DNA from 4 places in the Paenibacillus sp. cl6col genome. Region 1 is predicted to be linked to each of the others. Evidence: predicted binding sites of a transcription regulator. Region 1 holds the regulator's gene; each other region holds the start of a gene.
What was found. The regulator NrdR, encoded in region 1, represses ribonucleotide reductase genes. The targets are predictions, from matches to a motif close to AACACNATATATNGTGTT.
Positions count from the first base shown of each region.

Region 2: a site for NrdR is predicted at 2,102-2,119, ahead of BLS15_RS11580 (anaerobic ribonucleoside triphosphate reductase). Genes of this name have one in related genera too.
Region 3: a site for NrdR is predicted at 1,292-1,309, ahead of BLS15_RS15795 (adenosylcobalamin-dependent ribonucleoside-diphosphate reductase). Genes of this name have one in related genera too.
Region 4: a site for NrdR is predicted at 2,305-2,322, ahead of nrdI (class Ib ribonucleoside-diphosphate reductase assembly flavoprotein NrdI). Genes of this name have one in related genera too.

Region 1 is NZ_FNAZ01000005.1:160,532-164,461, forward strand. Features, by position in the region: gene coaE (dephospho-CoA kinase) at 1-550, shown strand, start outside; gene BLS15_RS15065 (lytic transglycosylase domain-containing protein) at 547-1,134, shown strand; gene BLS15_RS15070 (alpha/beta-type small acid-soluble spore protein) at 1,202-1,423, opposite strand; gene nrdR (transcriptional regulator NrdR) at 1,551-2,030, shown strand; gene BLS15_RS15080 (hypothetical protein) at 2,259-2,546, opposite strand; gene BLS15_RS15085 (energy-coupling factor transporter transmembrane component T family protein) at 2,634-3,455, opposite strand; gene BLS15_RS15090 (ABC transporter ATP-binding protein) at 3,406-3,930, opposite strand, start outside.
Region 2 is NZ_FNAZ01000003.1:789,186-793,115, forward strand. Features, by position in the region: gene nrdG (anaerobic ribonucleoside-triphosphate reductase activating protein) at 1-148, opposite strand, end outside; gene BLS15_RS11580 (anaerobic ribonucleoside triphosphate reductase) at 151-2,046, opposite strand; gene BLS15_RS11585 (hypothetical protein) at 2,285-2,497, opposite strand; gene BLS15_RS11590 (PRC-barrel domain-containing protein) at 2,548-3,030, opposite strand; gene BLS15_RS11595 (cysteine desulfurase family protein) at 3,180-3,930, opposite strand, start outside.
Region 3 is NZ_FNAZ01000005.1:312,207-316,136, forward strand. Features, by position in the region: gene BLS15_RS15790 (DEAD/DEAH box helicase) at 1-1,134, opposite strand, end outside; gene BLS15_RS15795 (adenosylcobalamin-dependent ribonucleoside-diphosphate reductase) at 1,394-3,930, shown strand, end outside.
Region 4 is NZ_FNAZ01000009.1:159,559-163,488, reverse strand. Features, by position in the region: gene nrdE (class 1b ribonucleoside-diphosphate reductase subunit alpha) at 1-1,780, opposite strand, end outside; gene nrdI (class Ib ribonucleoside-diphosphate reductase assembly flavoprotein NrdI) at 1,749-2,120, opposite strand; gene BLS15_RS21970 (hypothetical protein) at 2,736-3,017, shown strand; gene BLS15_RS21965 (alpha/beta fold hydrolase) at 3,127-3,891, opposite strand.

The DNA.
Region 1 (3,930 bases):
CTCCCGATTACTAGTGGAGCGAGGCGCTCTGCTGGTTGATGCTGATAAGATTGCCAGGGAAGTCGTTCTCCCTGGCAGTCCCGTGTTGGAACAAATTGCGGTGCATTTCGGATCGGACATGCTGCTTGTGGACGGAACGCTCAATCGGAAGCGATTAGGGGAGGTTGTCTTTGCAGATGAGACAAGTCGCAAAGCGTTAGAAAGCATCACCCACCCGGCTATCCGGAAGGAAATCCAGCGTCAAATGCATCAATATGAGACGGACTATCCAGAACGTCTTGTTGTCGTTGATATTCCGCTCCTGTATGAGTCAGGTCTAAGCGAGATGTTCGATTCGATATTGGTAGTGTATGTTCCAAAAAGTGTTCAATTACAGCGTCTAATGGAACGGGACGGTTGGAGCGAGCGCGAAGCTGAACAGAGGCTGAATGCTCAGTGGAGTATGGAGAAAAAGCGAGAGCTGGCGGACATTATTATCGACAATAGCGGTTCGTTGGAAGATACGATCAAGCAGCTCGACCATTTCTGGTCGGAGAAAGGCTTGCCATGAATCGTATGATGAAAATGCTCCGCAAAAAGAGAGTGCTATTGCTGTTGTTTTTGGGCATGCTGTTCTTGCTGTTCGTTCAGTCGCAATGGCTGGGGAGATGGATGTACCCGATTGCATATGAAGACGAGATCCGCAAATATGCAGCTCAATATGATGTAGATCCTCTGCTTGTGGCTGCTATCATTCGAGTGGAGACGAACTTCCAAGCGGGGCGCGAATCTCGCAAGGGAGCGATTGGAGTCATGCAGCTGATGCCGGAAACGGCTACATGGGCGATGGAGCAGCTGAAGATGAATAATCGTTGGTCTTTAGACGAGTTGAAAAATACGGCCGACCCCAATATTCTTATTGGCACATGGTATCTGAAATCGTTGCATAAGCAATTCAATGAGAATTGGATCGCGGCGATCGCTGCTTACAACGCGGGTCCCGGCAATGTGAACAAATGGATTCGCAACAAAGTATGGGACGGCAGCTATGACACAGCCAAGCAGCAAATTCCATATGGGGAAACAAAGTTGTACGTACAGCGTGTTATCCATTATTATGATAAGTATAAAAACATCTATCCGAAAATGAAGTAGAATGAAGAAGAAGCATCGGACAAGCCGATACCGTTATCGCGCATGATGTCCGACGCTTCTTCCGTCATTATTTGTATTGACCTGCAAGAGATTGTTCAGCGATTTGGACAAGGCGCTTCGTGATGTAACCCCCGATAGAACCCGTGTCACGAGTTGCCATGTTGCCATAGTATCCGTCAGATGGGATGGCAATGCCCAACTCTTGTGCGATCTCGAACTTCATTTGTTCAAGAGCTGCTGTCGCTTGAGGTACGACCAAGTTGTTGCTGGAACGATTGTTTTGGCTCATTTGATTCACCTCCTTGCGGTTGGTAATTGTATTGTGTGCATTCTTTCAAAGATCATTACAGGTAACCACTGGTAACTTTTTAAAAAGTGAATTGTGATAACATCAAGAGTAGAACGGAGGAACGAAAATGAAGTGTCCTTATTGTGACCACTTAGGAACAAAGGTACTTGATTCTCGTCCAGCGAACGACAATAAGTCTATTCGCCGCAGGCGGGAGTGCGAGCTGTGCAGCAGACGCTTTACTACATTCGAGATGGTGGAGGAGACTCCGCTCATCGTTATTAAGAAGGATGGAAGCAGGGAAGAGTTCAGTAGGGATAAGATGCTGCGCGGACTTATTCGTGCCTGTGAGAAGCGTCCCGTATCTGTGGAACGGCTGGAGATGATTGCTTCGGAGGTCGAGAAGCAGCTGCGCGATACCGCCTATGCGGAGGTAGACAGCCGTGTCATCGGTGATTTCGTCATGGAGCAGCTCTATCCAGTAGATGAAGTTGCTTATGTGCGGTTCGCATCGGTCTATCGTCAGTTCAAGGATATCAGCATGTTTATGAAGGAACTGAATCATCTTCTGTCGAAGAACGCCCTTGGCGAACACTCAGATAAATAATTCAAATGAGAACCTCTTAAGCAGTAATCTGCTTGAGGGGTTCTTTGTATTTTGTCGATCAATCAATTGTAGTGTGGGTTATAAATAACTGCAGATCTACATTGCAGACGACTTTCCATCGTAGCGGGCATTTTCCCCGTTTTGAGGAGCTGGAGCGTTATCTCGAATTGTTCGTGAGTTTGTCGTGCAAATAAAAACTCCCTCAAACATTTGAGGGAGAATAGGTCGTTAAAAAATAATTCGTCTACGGGTATCAAGCAGCACGATAGCAAGGAGATCGAAGAGCACCAACGGCAAGATGAAAGGGAAAAATGAAGTGTGTACTTTTCCCGCATGCTTTACGGAGTTGACCTTTAAGTACACTCTCTTTTTATCTACTTTCACGATGGTGCCTGTATATATGTTACCGTTTTTGGCCTTTATCTTTACGAATTTTTTCAAGAACTTTACACTTTTGGAGTAATGGGGGGATAACGTCTTAGACGTGATCTTCTTAGGCGTGATTTTTTTAGGCATAGAAAGACCTCCTTTTCGCATAATAGCGGAACATACAATGTGCTTAGATATGTTATGCATGATGTACGAAAAGGGTGTCATAATGTGTCACAATTGTCCTTGATACCATTGTACGAACCCAAGTTTCCAGGATACGTAGTAGCATAACGCGATTCCGCCTAGCAGAAGGAAGAGTAAGGCCCAATCCTTCCATGTAACTCGAAGCTTCACATAATAAGCTCTTCCACGTCGGCCTGTGAATCCCTTCGATATCATGGCGGCAGCTACACGCTCCGACTTGCGGATAGCTGAAGCAAGCAGTGGAATTGCATGACGCTTCCATGCCCGCAGCTTGCTCTTCCAGCCACGCTCCCGTTCTATGCCTCGCATGCGGTGGGCATCCTGTATGATGCGCAGTTCTTCCTTGAAGAAGGGTAGGAAGCGATAGCCTGCCAGAATACCGTATGCCCACTTGGGCGACAGCTTGCACTGCTGCATCAGGCTCAGCATGAAGCGAACAGGATCTGTCGTCAAGATGAAGATGAGCGACAAGGCGGAGAAGATAAGCACTCTGAGTCCGAGTGATACCGCCTGCTGGAACGTGGCCTCTGTAATGATGAACGACCCCCACTGCCATAGAATGGCACTTGAAGCGGGATCGGCAGAACGCGGGAAGACGAGAGCCGTCCACACGTAGCCGATGCCCATAATGAGGAAGGGGCAGAAGCTAAGCAGCCATTTACGCCATGATATGTTCCCTAATAGGAATGTAAATAGAACGATGTAGACAAGTGCTGCAAGCGGTGTAACCGGATCGAATGTCAACGACAGCATAATAACCGCTATAATGATCGCAAGCCCCTTAATGCTTGGATTCCAATCACGGAGTATCAGGATGATCTCCTCCTTCGATACCTGTAGTCTGTACAAGTAAGCGAGATGTCACCGCGAAGTTCATCGGCATACGTAGATGACACTTCTCCACGAGCTCAGGGTGCTCCTTCCACAGCTTGGAAGGGCTGCCGTCAAACTGTATGCAACCTTCATCTAGCACAATAATTCGGTCGGCATAGGTCTGAACCCACTCCATATCATGCGTGATCATCAGGACAGTTGCGCCTGCTTGGGTTCGTGCTTGCAGGGTGTCCATCAGCTGCTTGGATGTATAAGCGTCTTGTCCATATGTCGGCTCATCGCATAACAATAGCTGTTGGCTGTCGGTAAGAACGGAAGCGACACTAAGTCTTCGCTTCTGTCCTTGGCTGATGGAGAAGGGATTGGCATTGGCCACCTTGTTCAAGCGGAAGCGTGTCAAGGCTTCTCCAACATGCTGCTGTACTTCTTCTTCGCTCAGAAGCTGCAAGCGCATCCCGAATGCAAGTTCATCGAACACGGTATCAGTAAT
Region 2 (3,930 bases), on a different contig from region 1:
CTACACTCATTTCCGTGCCGTTCATCATGTTCCACGATTGCGGGTTATGACACCCCTCGCACTGATGGGGGCAGCCGCTGAAGAACACAACTGTACGCAGCCCTTCGCCGTCAACGACACTGTCATGCAAAATAGATAGAACACGCATACTCATCGATGCTTCACCCGCTCCGTCTCTTCCTTCCGCTTCGCAGAGTTCCACTTGTCCATATCCCCTACCAAATAACCGGTAATGCGGCGAATGCGCTCAATCTGCGAACCTGAGCTTCCACACATCGGACAGCTATCTTCAATCGTATCTTGATGGCCGCATGTACGACAGCGATCAACAGGATGATTAAGAGAACCATACCCAATCCCGCTCATCGCCATTGCACGCACGATACGGTCAAGTGCCTGTGGGTTGGCTTTCGCGCTTCCATCCAGCTCAACATACGTGATATGCCCGGCATTGCACAGCTCATGGAACGGCCCTTCGATTTGAATCTTGTCGATTGCTTTCAACGAGTAATAGACGGGTACATGAAACGAGTTGGTGTAATATTTCCGATCCGTAATTCCTTGTCTCACTCCAAAATCATCTCGATCCCGGCTCGTAAATTTACCCGATAGACCTTCAGCCGGCGTCGCGATTAAGGAGAAATTAAGACCTGTCGCTTCAATCGCCTCATCCATTCGCATACGCATATGAGACACGATGCGCATGCCTAGCTTGCGTGCATCCTCAGACTGGCCATGATGGGAACCAACAAGCGCTACAAGCGCCTCAGCAAGTCCGATAAAGCCAACACTAAGTGTCCCCTGCTTCAGGATACCTCCCAGCTCATCCTCGGGTTGCAAGTCCTCACTTCCGCGCCATACCCCTTGCTTCATAAGAAAAGCAAAGTCACGCACCTGCTTCTTCGATTGATAGTCGAATCGCTCCCTCAACTGCTTCACTGTCAAGGACAGAAGGGAGTCCAATCGGCCAAAGAAATCATCCACACTGGACGACATCATAGCAAGGCGAACAAGATTCAAAGAGGTAAATGACAAGTTCCCTCTGCCGATCGCCGTTTCGTCCCCGTTCACATTGCCCATGACGCGCGTTCTGCAGCCCATGTAGCATGCCTCGCTCTCGGGTGTGCCGTTATCATACTGCGCATTGAACGGAGCATCGAGAAAGGCAAAGTTAGGGAACAGCCGCTGCGCTGTCGTTTGCAAGGCAAGCTGGTACAGATCATAATTCGGATCAGCAGGATCGAAGTTGACGCCTTTCTTCACTTTGAATATTTGAATCGGGAAGATAGGTGTTTCTCCTCTGCCAAGACCAGCCTGCGTTGCGAGAAGAAACTGTTTAATCAGCATTCTCCCCTCCACAGAGGTGTCCGTTCCATAGTTCAATGAAATGAACGGTACCTGCCCGCCGCCTCTAGAATGCATCGAGTTCGCATTATGAATGAATGCCTCGCAAGCCTGATATACGTCACGCTCCGTTAGTCTCCACGCCTCTGTCTCTAGATTGAAGTCTGCTTGCAGCGGCAGTGATTCCATATAGCGAATATGGCGATTGAATGTCTTGCGCACATAAGGGGCCACATCATAATCGAACATCGGATACGCCTGTCCGCCATGCTGCTGGTTCTGGTTCGCCTGTAATATAATCGATGCCAGCGCAAGCGCGCTCTTAATATCCTGCGGCTCGCGCATATATCCATGACCTGTGTTGAACCCCTGCTTCAACATCTTGCCCAGAGGAATCTGGCAGCACGTTGTCGTACCGGAGGCATAGAAATCAAGATCATGTGGATACATCAGGTTCTGCTCCACTGCATCTCTTACGTCTGCAGACAGCAGATGTTGAACCGCATACCAGCGTGCGCTTTCGCTAGCGATCTTCCCCATCATACCCATTGGCGATCTTCCATCTACATTCGCATTTTCCTGCATCAGATCCTGATTGCCACCGTCAACAATCTCATGCAGCGATGCCGTCAGCCGCTCTGTGCTGGTCCGTTTGCTCCGATCCCATACTGCGTTCGTCCGTTTCATGGATACCATCGTCATATCAACTCATTCCTTTCTCTTTATGTACCATCATTTTCAGTGAAATTTGTCTATGTTAACTATATCTAGTGTTGTTATTTGAAAATGAGCACAATATGCATTATGAACGAACTCTTTTTCTCACAATATGAGATTCATCACGGACAAACGGCCGACCATGCAAAAAGCGCTCGTAATCGCCTCTACAAGGCGATTACGAGCGCTTATGTTCCATATGGTGGATATTTCTGCCTGACCCTTACGATGAAGCCTGCGCCTCTGGGAACGAAGGTGCAGCAAATTCATCACCAAAAAATAAGTCATCCAGAGAGCTTAATGTGCCATCCTCTTCGACCTGGTAAACTGACATCTTGTCACCGTTCACCGTCAGCTCTATATAACATCCCCAGCAATAAAATTGGTGGGAACCAATTTTCCCGATATCTTTGGAATTGCAATTCGGGCATCGCAACATCGTATTCACCATTCCGTCCATTGACTAATTTGTTCGTACCGTTCAGGTTATCCGCCATCTTCGAAGATGATAACATCTGATCCCCATTTCAAGCGGCTTGTCCCATCTATCCGCCGTCTGCCTTCCAACAAGTCAGACAGCAAACCGTCTGAAATTTCCAGACCTGTTACTTGGTTACCCATATTTGGCTGAAAATAAACATCGGCGACCCATCCTAATTGCGATCCTTCACTTGTCATGACAGGCAAATCCTTCAACGCTCCATTCCCTGTCAAGAAAGCCCTCTCTATATGGATAGCCTCCGTATGCCGGATGGCTGTATCATTCGCGATCATTATTGCATCCTCACCACAAGCCGTTACCTCTTCCCAGCTCACAGAAGGAGGTGGTGATCCCTTGCGGGAACGACCTTCAAGCTCTATATGTGTGATAGTCCAATCATTCGAAATGCGGATATCCTTTACCTTGGTCAACCGCTTCCCCGTCTCGATTCCGTATACGGGAAGGCCGATTAGTTCCAACAGCTTCATATTGGGGCCCCCTCTTCAGCTAACGGCATTCACTTCCAAATGCAGGACGTTCCTCATCAGAATCAGGGAGATTCTCATTTCACGTACGTCCCCGGCCAACATGCCGCGTTATCTTCAAACGCCCCTCCTTTCACGCTGTGACAATTCCCTTACTGTCTAGTACGAACACGTGATACGATGGTTGCAATTTGTTGCGCAGCGCAAGCAGCCTCTTCCCTAGTATTGCCCAAACCGAAGCTGAATCGTACAGCCGTTCTCTTGCGCTCATCTGGTAAATCCATAGCCTCTAGCACATGCGACAATTCAAGCGAGCCTGATGTGCAGGCAGATCCGCTCGAAGCCATAATTCCCGCCAAGTCCAAATTCATCAGCATTGTCTCCGTAGGCACATCCAAGAAACTGACATTCAATATATGAGGCAAATGCTCAGTAGGATGGCCATTCATGACCACTCGATCGCCGAGAACTGCTGACAACTCTGTCCACAGCGTGCTGCGCACCTGCGCTAGTTCCTCCAGCTTCGCTGGAAGTGAGCCATTCGCTATCTCCATTGCCTTCGCCATTCCGGCAATCCCTGCTGCATTCTCCGTCCCTGCTCTGCGCTTGCGTTCTTGGCTTCCACCATACAGCAGAGGATCCCAGTGAACACCTGCGCGAGCATAGAGAACGCCTATTCCCTTGGGGCCATTAATCTTATGGGCAGAGAAACTGGCGAAGTCAACCGGCAAAGCGCACAGTTCGAGCTTCAAATGGCCGAGCACCTGAACGGCATCCGTATGCATCAGAATGCCATGCTCACGTGCCAAGCGGCCAATTTCTTCTATCGGCTGAAGTGTGCCCACCTCGTTGTTGCCATACATGACACTAATAAGACAAGTATGCGGGCGCAGTGCAGCTTCA
Region 3 (3,930 bases), 150 kb from region 1:
GAAGACGGCATCCCGACTGGAGCATACTTCCCGCTGCAACGTAATGAGGGAGAACATGCTGCCGATATCCCCGCTGCTTGTTCGATATTGCTCCTTTACAAATCGAGTGACTCCATCATAGAGCGCCTGTTCTTCCGGCGAGAGGGTGAGTGGAACATTCTTAACGATACGCTTCGTAAAATGAACATTGCCTTCACCTCTGCGATTGCGCACCATGACCTTCGATAGCTCGCTCTGGAGCATGCCCTCATTCTTCGGCATCCGCTTGTCTGCGACGAAGTTCGTGCTGAACTCCCCTTGACCGCCCAGCTGACCTGGCTTCAGCAGATTGATCAAGTTATACAACTCGTTCATATCGTTCTGAACGGGTGTAGCAGTTAGCAGAAGACAGTATTTCTTGCGCAAATGCTGAATGAATTGATAGTTCGTTGTTTTCCGATTTTTCAGTTTATGGGCTTCGTCAACGATTAACATATCGTATTCCTGCTCCATGAGAATTTCCTTGTGCGGATCGCGCTTAGCTGTATCCATGGAAGCGACTACGATGTCATTCGCCCATTGATATCCCTTCTTTTGGGCGATCGCGGGGATGCCGAACTTATGGTTCAACTCACGAACCCATTGCAGCACAAGAGAGGCGGGCACTAAGATGAGCACTCGCTTCACAAGTCCCCGAATCATGTATTCCTTCAAAACAAGACCGGCTTCGATCGTCTTCCCGAGACCTACCTCATCGGCTAATATTGCTCTGCCTCGCATATCATGCAGCACTTTGCGGGCTGTCTCCAACTGATGCGGCAGTGGATCGACGTTTGTAATATGAGTTAAGCATTGAAGCTCGTCAAATGCATGAATTCGCTTTGCCTGCTGGGCTTCGTATGCAAGCCGGAATAAGGTCCAATCATCCCAAGGGCTGTTTTTGTCAATGCGAGCAAGAAGCTCGTCCGTCCAACCGTTCTCGATAGTAAGGGGGATGCGACCTATTGCAGCTGTGCTAGTACGGGAGGATGAGGAGGGGTTATCTCCATTATTACCCACAGCTCCCATAGATGCTTCGATTCCGGGGTAAGCTAGTGTCGTAGAAGCGTTACTCGGTGTACGAGACTCTTCGTTCGACCGCTGATACGTACGCATGTTGTCTCCCTCCCTAATCGATTCGTTATTCCTCATTACCGTGTAGTATGGACGTAATCTTCTTATTTCATAACTGTTCATACGATACGATGGAAAGAGTTTGAAATGAGGGGTTTATCACAGTAGTTTTGTATATGTTGATGTAAAATACTTTTTGGACACTAGATATAGTGTTGAGTACATACCATGTAAGCAGGTCTAACGCACGTGGTTGTCGGTAATGATTTGATGAATTGAAGAAGCCAGGAGGTCGTTCTCTTTGAATATGCCACAGAAGAAACGCTTGGAAGGATTAAGTGAGAAGATATTTCTAGATCGATATGCAAAAAAGGATGCAGATACGAATAATACCCGAGTGGGGGACGTTGTACTTGTATTAACGAAAGATGATCCGAAATTTCCGACGAAGGAGGTTGGAGAGGTTACTGCACGTAATGGCCGGAACTTATCTGTTGCACTCCGAAGCGGGGCGACCATCCAGACATCTATTGAGCATGTTACCCTGACCGTGGAGAAAACACCGGAGGAAATGTGGGATCGATTGGCATCTGCAATTGCCTCCGTTGAGACTACGGAGAAGCAAGCAGAATGGACGGACAAATTCAGATATATTCTCGATGATTGGAAGCTTGTCCCGGGTGGACGAATCGCAGCAGGAGCAGGAGCAAGTGAGGAGCTAACCTTGTTCAATTGCTATGTCATTCCGTCTCCGAAGGATAGTCGAGGCGGGATTATGCAGACGCTCTCGGAAATGACAGAGATTATGGCTCGGGGTGGCGGCGTTGGCATCAATCTATCCTCGCTTCGTCCAAGACGGGCTATTGTGCGTGGTGTTAATGGCTCATCCAGTGGAGCGGTTTCATGGGGAGGCTTATTCAGCTATACGACAGGACTTATCGAGCAGGGCGGCAGCCGGCGTGGTGCCTTAATGTTAATGATGTATGATTGGCATCCGGACATTTTGGATTTTATTACGGTGAAGCAGACTGCAGGTCAAGTGACGAATGCGAACTTATCTGTCTGTGTTAGCAATGGATTTATGAAAGCCGTGAAGGAGGACTTGGACTGGGAGCTTGTATTCCCAGATACGAGTGATCCGGACTATGATGAGCAGTGGGATGGAGATTTGGAAAAGTGGAAGAAGGCAGGCAAGCCCGTCATTCCTTATCAGACAGTTAAGGCCCGCGACATTTGGCATACGATTATAGAGTCGGCGTGGAAGTCGGCGGAACCGGGTGTTGTCTTCATGGAGCATTATAATCAGATGTCGAACAGCTGGTATTTCAACCCGATTATCTGTACGAATCCTTGTGGAGAACAGGGACTGCCGGCGTGGGGTGTCTGCAATTTATCTGCGCTCAACCTGTCCAAGTTTTATGATGCTGAGAAGCGGGATGTTGCTTGGGAGGAGCTATCGAAGGTAACGCGTTATGCGGTGCGCTTCCTCGATAACGTCATAGATAAGACTCCGTATCATTTTGAGGAGAATAAAAACAATCAACAGAAGGAGCGGCGTGTCGGGCTTGGCTCGATGGGATTGGCAGAATTGATGATCAAGCTTGGAATCCGATATGGAAGTCCTTACTCGCTCGAATTCCTTGACCGACTGTTCGGCTTTATTGCTCGCGAGGCCTACTTGGCTTCTGCGGATATTGCTGCGGAGAAAGGGGCTTTCCCTGCCTTTCAAGCAGAGCCTTACTTGTCAAGCGGCTTCATGAAGCAAATGTGCGGTGTATATCCTGAGGTCGAAGAAGCAATTCAAGCGAAGGGGATGCGTAATGTAACGGTCATTACACAAGCGCCGACGGGCAGCACGGGTACCATGGTTGGCACTTCCACCGGGATCGAGCCGTACTTCGCCTTCAAATATTACCGCCAGAGCCGTCTCGGCTATGACGAGCAGTTCGTGCCGATTGCGCAGCAATGGAAGGATGCGCATCCGAACGACCAGCTGCCAGATTACTTTGTAACAGCGATGGATCTGTCAGCAGAGGATCATATTCGTGCGCAAGCAGCGATTCAGCGCTGGGTGGACAGCTCGATTTCCAAAACGGCGAACTGTCCGAATGACTTTACTGTCGAGCAGACGAAGGAATTGTATGAACTGGCGTTCGACCTCGGATGTAAAGGTGTAACCATTTACCGAGATGGAAGTCGAGACGTGCAAGTGCTGTCGACGGAGAAAGAGTTGAAGCAGGAAGAGAGCAACCATTCAGGATCGGGGCAAGCTGATTCCCATTCGAACTCGCAGCAAAAGCAGCCTGAACAGGATGATTTCCGTGCGGACAATCAGGAGAAGCAGCAATCAACACAGGGAGGGGTTCTGCATTGCGAGTCTTCATTTGTCTCTGAGGGTCAACAGAAGACGAAGAACAATGGGAATGGAAATGAGCAGCAGCTTCATCGTCAGGATACTGGCTCGTCTGGTGCATCGTCTTTGAGTGTCTCTTCAGATCATGAACAGAAGGATGGAGTACGAGCGCAGGAAAGTAATGACGGTCAGGAATCTACTCAGGAATCTACACATGGCAATGCTTCTCCTTCTGCTGAGGTAACTGCAACCAAGGGGGGAGAGTCTGAATCAGCAAGCTCAAATAATGTGTACAAGCGCCGTCCACAAGTATTGCGCGGGGCAACGTATAAGATTAATACGCCGTTCGGGATGGCGTACATTACGATTAATGATTTGAATGACATTCCTGCAGAAATTTTCTTAAACGTCGGCAAGGCTGGATCCGATGTATTTGCGATGGCGGAAGCGCTAGGCCGCGTATGTTCCCTGTTCCTGCGCTATGG
Region 4 (3,930 bases), on a different contig from region 1:
GTGCGATCGAAGCTGTAGACGACTGCAAGTACGAGATAGAGCCTGTAGGTGCGATTGCCAGACGGTATGCATGGTACAAGCCATGCTCCATCACTTGCTCTTTCAAGCGAGCCCAGTCTTCCAATGTAGGCATCGTGTGACCTTCGAACAATTCCTTCACGCGATCTGTCTTCGGAGTGAAGTCCGTGTTCAAGTATCTATCGAAATATGCGCCGCTCGCATATTCACTCTTGTCAAAGTCCGTGAACGTCACGCCGCGCTCTTTCGCAATCAGCATGGAACGTTCCAAGGAATAGAAGTTCAGCATCATGAAGAACGCACGCACGAAGTCTCTTGCTTCCATGGACTCATATGCAATCTTGTTCTTCGCCAAGTAACCGTGCAAGTTCATTGCACCAAGGCCTACCGAATGAAGCTCACGGTTCGCCTTCGCTACGGATGGAACGATGCTGATATTGCTGCGGTCAGATACTTCTGTCAGTGCGTCCATAGAACGATGAACCGTATCACGCATCCGCTTATTCTTCATGACATTAACAATGTTAAGTGAACCCAAGTTACAGGAAATATCGCGGTTAATCTCATCCTCAATGCCGTAATCGTTAATCGTGGACACTTCACTAAGCTGTGCGATCTCACTGCACAGGTTGGAGAATTTAACCTTACCGATTTCTTTCAGGGCATGGTATTCATTCGTATTGTCTACGAACATGATATATGGGTAACCAGATTCCATCTGAATCTGTGCAATTTTCAAAACTAGGTCGCGAGCGACAATTTTCTTTTTGCGTACTTTCGGATTGTCTACGAGCTCATCATACATTTCGGAGAGATCCATATCATCCAAATGCTTGCCATATGCTTGGAATACCGTGTGCGGATAGAACAAGTACATGTCTTTATCCTGCTCAACAAGCTCGAAGAACTTGTTCGGAGCAACGACGCCGAGCGACAAAGTCTTAATGCGGATTTTCTCATCACTGTTGATTTTCTTCGTATCCAGGAATTCATGGATGTCAGCATGGAATACGTTCAAGTATACAACGCCGCTTCCGTCACGCTGTCCCAGTTGGTTCGCGTAAGAGAAAGCATCCTCGAACAATTTCATAACTGGCAGTACGCCGCTTGCTTTACCGTCTAGCCCTTTGATCTGCTCGCCTGCACCGCGAATCTTGCTCAAGTTCAAGCTCACACCGCCGCCAATTTTACTTAACTGAAGTGCGGAGTTGATCGCAAATCCGATCGAGTTCATGGAATCGTTCACTTCGAGCAGGAAGCAGCTGACAAGCTCTCCTCTGCGCTTCTTCCCTGCATTCAGGAAGGTTGGCGTTGCTGGCTGATACTCTTGTGCAATCAACAGATCTGCATATTCGAATGCTTTGTTCATATCTCCGCTCGCTAAGAACAAGGATACAACCGCCAGTCTGTCTTCATAACGTTCCAAGAACTTCGTATCATCATTCGTCTTCATCGCGTAGTTATTGTAGAACTTGAACGCGCTCATGAAGGATGGGAAGCGGAATTTCTTCGAGTACAGGAACTCGTACAATTTCTTAATATCTTTAAATTCATATTGGTCGAAAATCTCTTTCTCATAGTAATCATTTTCGATCAAATAATGAATCTTCTCTTCAAGGTTATGGAAAAACACTGTATTTTGATTGACATAATCGACGAAATAGCTCTTTGCTGCCTCGTGATCCTTGCCAAATTGAAATTTACCGTCCTTCTGAACCATGATTTCATTGTTAAGCTGTATCCATTTTGGTATCAAAGTCATGGACCTCCCGAATAAAGTTGTCTACATCTCGTTTTGTCCCGCTGAGTTCAAACTTCATCAGTACGGGGACGGAGTATTCTCTGGAAATATGGTCAGCTGCAAGCCCATACCGAGTGCCCCAGTTCATGTTGCCGCTGGCCGCGACACCTTGGAGCAAATGACTGTGTTCTTCCAGAAACTCTTGCGTGGACTGTGGAACTTGTCCGAACCCGGTCGTGTACGTAATCAGGATAAAGGGTTCATTAAGCTTGGTGTCAGGCGTGACACGAACACACTCCAAATCCAATTTATCGACGAATCGTTTCACGTTACCCGTCTTCGAATCGTAAGCGATAAGCACGTGATCCCTCCGTTGTTCGACTAGTTTGCAAATGGAACGAACAAAAAATGCTCATTCAAAAACAAGGATCAAAACGATCGACACGTTGCGTACCATTATCGTGTATGCTGTCGCTTTAATCTCTCAATCTCTGAATAGGCATGTCTTAGAATCTGGCGCGTTGCGCCGCTCGATTCCAATTGCTGTCACAATATATAGTGTATGTATCGCATTCAAATAACTATATATAGTTCGCTATAGAATCATATACAATTTTAAGAGAAATGGCAAGGTCCATTTTATGACGCGTTCTCTATCAAATTTCATGTCGACTATTGGCACAAAACATTACTATCGTACCACACCTCAGACGAATATTGGAGATCATTTATTTTGGAATTGTAGAGAAATACATGATAAAAAAATTCGATTATTCCCCTTCTCCGCGACAGGATGGCGATCTCCCCAATCCCAACTCTTTTTAATTAATCCAGACATAGGAGTCAAATCAGCACATTTTTTGATTACCACATACACAATCCAAACATCCGATATGAACAAGCATACGATAATTGGAAGTGATTACTAGAAGTGATTCATGTCAATTCATTTTGAATAGACGGAGGGAAACATCCGATGAGCAAATCTAAAGCACTACGAACATCGAGATCATCTGATGTGGTAAATCAGGTGTATTCAAACCGGGTACTGCGATCTGAGTTTGATCGGAATTGGAGAACGGAAATATCAAGAAGTGGTTATGTCATTTACATTGCAACTGCAAACCGGGCTCAAGTTGAGGTAATACTGTCAGGCGGGATAAACAAGCGATTGGTGTTTCCGAGAGGCGGAAGAGTGATAGTCGGTGGTGGCGGAACATCGCATTATAGCAAACCACATCGCACGATCACGATCTAATGATGATTTGTTAGCTAGACCCGATACGAATACAGAAATAGCGGCAGTACAAGACACCGGAATCGTGTCTAACTGCCGCAGATTCGTGAAATGTCACGGAATTTGTAGCTTACGATTTATCCGCTGCTTCCAAAAAAGATAGAATGTGCGGTGCCATTTCTTGAGGGTGCGTCAATGGGAGCATGTGGTCTGCACCCTCTATTTCGACGAAAGCAATTCGTGGTATCCGCTTGAACTCCTCCGCGATCATGCGCATATCGTCCCACTCCACTGTCCCGTACATAAACAAGGTAGGAACCGCGATTTCCTCCAACTGTTCGATCGCAGGTGGCTGAGGCCATATCACCTCAAAGCTGCGCCACTCTGTGAAGACACGCGTAAAGTATTGGGTGTGCATATCAATAAAGATATCACGCTGACCGCTAGCCATCACCGTACGATAAATAGGCCCCTGCAATGAAAACTGTATCATCTTGCTCACATCCGGAGCGAGTGAATTCAATTGCTGAATCCAGCCCCGATACGTCTCTGAGAAGATGAAACCTGTCAAGGATGGAGCAACAGCGATCAGTCGAGCGACTCTATCTGGAGAGGATAATGTAAAGTTAGTAGCCAATTCTCCGCCTATAGAATGCCCAACTAGGGTCACCTGTTCCAGCTTCAGGTCGTCCAGCAGTTGACGTAAATCTTCGACAAGGTTGAGCGGTACTTGCGGTGCGGGCGATCGTCCCGTACCACGAGCATCAAAGGTAACGACCTCGTGAGTTCTTGCGAGAAGTGGTACTAGCTCCCCCCATGCCCTTGAATCGACGCCTCCGCTGTGAATCAGCACAATCGGCTCTCCTGTTCCATAAATCGAGTAGCTCAGATCCATTCATGCTCCCTCCCATGTGGCTTTCTATTGATTGTTTCA